2 regions of the Bartonella sp. LJL80 genome follow, and region 2 is predicted to be linked to the other one. Evidence: riboswitches for the same ligand, from Rfam matches in the RefSeq annotation. Region 2 holds a riboswitch; the other holds the start of a gene.
What was found. A riboswitch is a leader RNA that binds a small molecule or an ion and turns the genes downstream of it on or off. The one in region 2 is predicted to bind cobalamin.

Region 1 (2,201 bases), on a different contig from region 2:
CCATAATGTCCCTTCGACATTGATTTTAAGGATTTTATCCACTTCCTCAGGCGTTACATCGGCCAAGGCATTTACCTGTGCGATACCTGCATTGTTGATCATCACATCAAAGCCGCCAAGATCTTTTTCGGCTTTGTCGATCGCTGCATAAACATCTTCACGTTTGGAAACGTCTGCCGTAATTGTCGTTGCTTTGCAGCCCAGGGCTTCCACTTCCTTGGCAACACCGGCAAGCTTGTCTTTTTGGATATCGACAAGTGCAATATCAAACCCGTCTCTTGCCAACCGCAAGGCTATTCCGCGGCCAATTCCCTGACCTGCACCGGTGACAACTGCAACTTTAGCCGACATGACAACTCTCCTTTTTTGTTAACGCATCTCTTTAGCACTTAAGAACGAAAACACTGCGGAACAAGGGGCAAAGCACCGATAAAACGACAATTCAAATCGAAAGGTCAAACGATGCGGCTTGGAGTTTCCAGCTTTGATTTTGTCGGATGACCTCTATCCTTGCAAGCGGTGCAATATCCATCCTGAATAAAGACGCCAAGGGTGCGGAAAGAACATGGACCAAAACGCATCGGATAATGATTGCGTCGGTAAGATACAGAACAAGGTTGCTGCTGTCGTTTAGATTTTCAATCCATTCTACACATTTGTCATAGATCTGCGCATAAGAGCTTCCCCCATGCGGGCTGACGTAAGGGTCTTGCAACCAAGCTTGCAAAGCCAACGGCTCTTCTTTGGCAATATCCTTCAAAGAACGCCCCGCCCAACGGCCAAAATCATATATCGGCAAGTCTCTATCAATTGTATAGGGATATTGGAGCCGCTCAGCCGTTGCAGTGGCTGCTAGACAGGGCGCGCAAACAACGCTTTTCAGGTGCTCCAATTTGGACATATCGGAAATAGCGATATCGCCATCAAGGGCCTCGTTACCGGGAAAGATGCCGCGCCGTTGGGCTATAGTTTCAGCATGGCTGAGCAAGGTTATATGCAACAAATCGTGATCCCTGTTTTTGCGGCCATATTGCTTTGACAGACTTTTGCAATCGGCATATCATAGTCCAACATTCAATATCGTGGAACCCGGTGTCAATCCGGGGCGGTCGCGCCACTGTGACTGTCTACCATGTATGGGACAGAAGCCAGAACGTCGATTTGAATGTTTTTTACTTCACAACGGGACGCGTAATCCTAAGGAGGTTATCTATGTCTGTCAAAACGGTCACTGCACCGCAAACTCTTTCCATCCCTGTCAAAGACATTCTGCCCTGGGCGATTTTTGGCGGCCTTTTATGCCTGATAGCGCTCTACTTCATCACAACGGAACAAGGTGCCCTATCAGTTTTTAGCGGCACGACCATCCATGAATTTGTGCATGACGGGCGCCATCTTCTTGGCTTCCCTTGCCATTGAGGAGATGAAACATGATGGGTTCTCTCCTTTATAGGGGCATGCTTGTCGGCCTTGTGGCCGGTTTGATTGCCTTCGGTTTTGCTCGCCTTTACGGCGAACCTTATGTGGATGCGGCCATTGCTTTTGAAGAGCAACATGCCGCTATGGAAGAAAGTGGCGGACACAGCCACGGACAAGAAGAAGAAATTGTCAGCCGTTCGACACAGGCGGGCCTGGGACTTCTTACTGGTCTGGTCGTCTATGGTGCGGCGGCAGGTGGTCTATTTGCCTGTTTATGCGCATTTGCCTTCGGACGGTTAGGGCGCCTTGGGGCCAAAGCGACAAGCCTTCTCCTTGCCGTTTCGGCTTTTATTGCCGTCGTCTTGATGCCACAACTTAAATATCCGGCCAATCCGCCTGCTGTCGGCAGTCCTGAAACCATCGTCAGCCGGACGGAATATTATTTCGGCCTTATCCTGATATCGTTATTGGCCATGATCCTCGCCTATCTGGCGGCCCATAAGCTTGCAGAAAAATATGGCAGCCTCAATGCTGCCATCACGGCGGGTTTCGGTTATATCGTGTTTATGGCGGTCGTTTATCTTATCATGCCAATCATTAACGAGGTTCCAGCCGATTTTTCCGCCGATGTCTTATGGCATTTCAGAACGGCGACATTCGGAATACAGGCCATCTTATGGCTGATATTGGGTGTCGGCTTTGGCTATCTTGCAGAAAAGCGGCTCAAGGCGTCTTGAGCCAAATACCTTTAGCGTTTTTAGCGTTTTGAATACACGCATTAA
Region 2 (2,201 bases):
CGACTTTCTTTCCTGTGCGGCAAGCACTTTTTACGAAGCTCCCATGTCTAAATTTCGATCTAAACCCGTATGAGCGGCCTAACCGCCCTTATACATTACTTTATTATTCAAGGAGTTTCCTATGTCTACAGGAACAGTTAAGTGGTTCAACACAACAAAAGGCTTCGGCTTTATCCAGCCTGATGATGGCGGCGCGGACGTTTTCGTTCACATTTCCGCTGTTGAACGTTCCGGCATGAGCAGCCTCAACGAAGGCCAGAAGATTTCTTATGAAGTTCTTCAGGATCGCCGTTCAGGTAAATCAGCAGCCGGCAATCTTGCCGCTGTATAATATCTCTGTCTAAGCCAGCCAATATCATCATTGCAAAAGTTTTGAAGGTGGTTGTCTTAGGTAGGTTTTGAGTGTTTTTCGAAATGCTCGAAGATATTAAACCCCGTCATTTTGGCGGGGTTTTTTTATGTATGATATTCTGAACTTAACACAAAAGGGAATATTAAACGTGAACGCGAAATACATGCATAAGATTGCTCATACAAGCGGCACATGCTTGCGCTTATGGGCAAATTGTCTATAGTCACGCCATGACGGTTCCCCTGTAAGAAGGCTCTGAAGGGGAATAATAGGGAACACGGAAGAATTGACCTGAAAAGGAATTTAAGCCGTGGCTGCCCCCGCAACTGTGCGCGGCAGCGCCTCACCATCGAGCATCACGCTCAAGCCACTGTGAATAACGGGAAGGCTGGTATGGCGCGTTTATCCGCAAGCCAGGAGACCTGCCGTCATGCGAGGTTTTCAACCTCCGACATAACATAACTCGAGAGCACGGTGGGTGCAAAGGAGAAGCAATATGCATATCGAACCGGGCGTCGTAACGGGCGCTAAAATTGTATTGAGTTACGCAACGGCTGTAGGTTCATTTGGACTGGCTGCCAAAATGGCATGGCAGTCCCTCAAACAAGATCCGAACGTCATTTCGTTTTGTGTTCGCACGGTGGTCAGTACCGCTTTGGTTTTCAGCTTTTTTGAAATATTGCCGCACCACGCTGTTGGTGTATCCGAGGTTCACTTGATTCTCGGTTCAACGTTATTTCTTGTTTTTGGCGCGGGTCCCGCCGCCATAGGTTTGGCGATCGGCCTATTAATACAAGGAGTGTTTTTTGCGCCGTTTGATCTGCCGCAATATGGTATGAATGTTACAACACTGCTCGTACCGCTTTATGCGATGAGCCTCATCGCTAAGAAGATCATCCCGCAAAAAACCGCCTATAAAGATGTCAAATATGCGCAAGCCCTTGCCCTGTCCACATCCTATCAGGCAGGTATTGTCTTATGGGTTGGCTTCTGGGCATTTTACGGTGAAGGTTTCAGTATGGCAACTCTGGCTAATGTGTCCAGCTTTGGCGTAGCCTATATGAGTGTGATCATTGTCGAACCGCTGGTAGACCTCGCCGTTCTTGCATTGGCGAAAACATTTTCCCGCCTGTCAAATAGCGGCCTGGTGCAGCAGAGGCTTTATCACGCAGCTTAATCGGCATTTGCAAACATGTTGTCATTGTAACCGGCAATTTTCTACGCAACTGACAAATGCCGGTTATTGGCAAACCATTGATATTAAAAGAAATACACGATGATATTGAAACCATTCAAACACATACTCTCCACGGCAGCTCTTGCTGCATCGGTCATTATTGGCTGCACCGCGGCAAAGGCCGAAGAAACCCAATATCCGTTAACATTGAAAAATTGCGGGCGCGTCATTACCTTTTCGAAGGCACCCCAACGGGTTGTATCCGTCGGACAGAACACGACTGAAATCCTTTATGCACTCGGTTTAGCCGACAAGGTCAAGGGCACTGCACTTTGGTATTCAGCCGTAATGCCGCAATTTGCCGAATTGGATAAGAATGTCAAAGTTCTGTCACGGGATATTCCAAGCTTCGAAAGCATTGTAGAACAAAAACCAGATCTGGTTGCAAGTCATCAAGAGTGGGTCATCGGCCCTGCCGGAAGTTCTGCGACATATGACCAGTTCACCGAATTTGATATTCCCGTCTATACCGCTCCGGCGGATTGCGTCGGAAAAGATAATATGGCCGGCGGCGATGGTTTACGAACACAGCCATTTTCGATGGATATGATTTATCAGGAAATCAATGAACTTGCGCGTATCTTTAATGTCCAAGATCGAGGACAAAAGCTG

Region 1: linked by a shared signal. The riboswitch ahead of ACYSNS_RS09310 (CbtB domain-containing protein) and the one ahead of ACYSNS_RS11315 (energy-coupling factor ABC transporter permease) in region 2 are both predicted to bind cobalamin.

What each region holds. Positions count from the first base shown of each region.
Region 1 covers NZ_JBTXLM010000005.1:23,395-25,595, reverse strand. Annotated here, with positions in the region: gene ACYSNS_RS09320 (acetoin reductase) at 1-351, opposite strand, end outside; gene ACYSNS_RS09315 (histidine phosphatase family protein) at 443-1,003, opposite strand; adenosylcobalamin (AdoCbl) riboswitch at 1,058-1,209, shown strand; gene ACYSNS_RS09310 (CbtB domain-containing protein) at 1,213-1,419, shown strand; gene ACYSNS_RS09305 (CbtA family protein) at 1,431-2,156, shown strand.
Region 2 covers NZ_JBTXLM010000007.1:31,931-34,131, forward strand. Annotated here, with positions in the region: gene ACYSNS_RS11310 (cold-shock protein) at 122-331, shown strand; cobalamin riboswitch at 570-796, shown strand; gene ACYSNS_RS11315 (energy-coupling factor ABC transporter permease) at 849-1,529, shown strand; gene ACYSNS_RS11320 (ABC transporter substrate-binding protein) at 1,629-2,201, shown strand, end outside.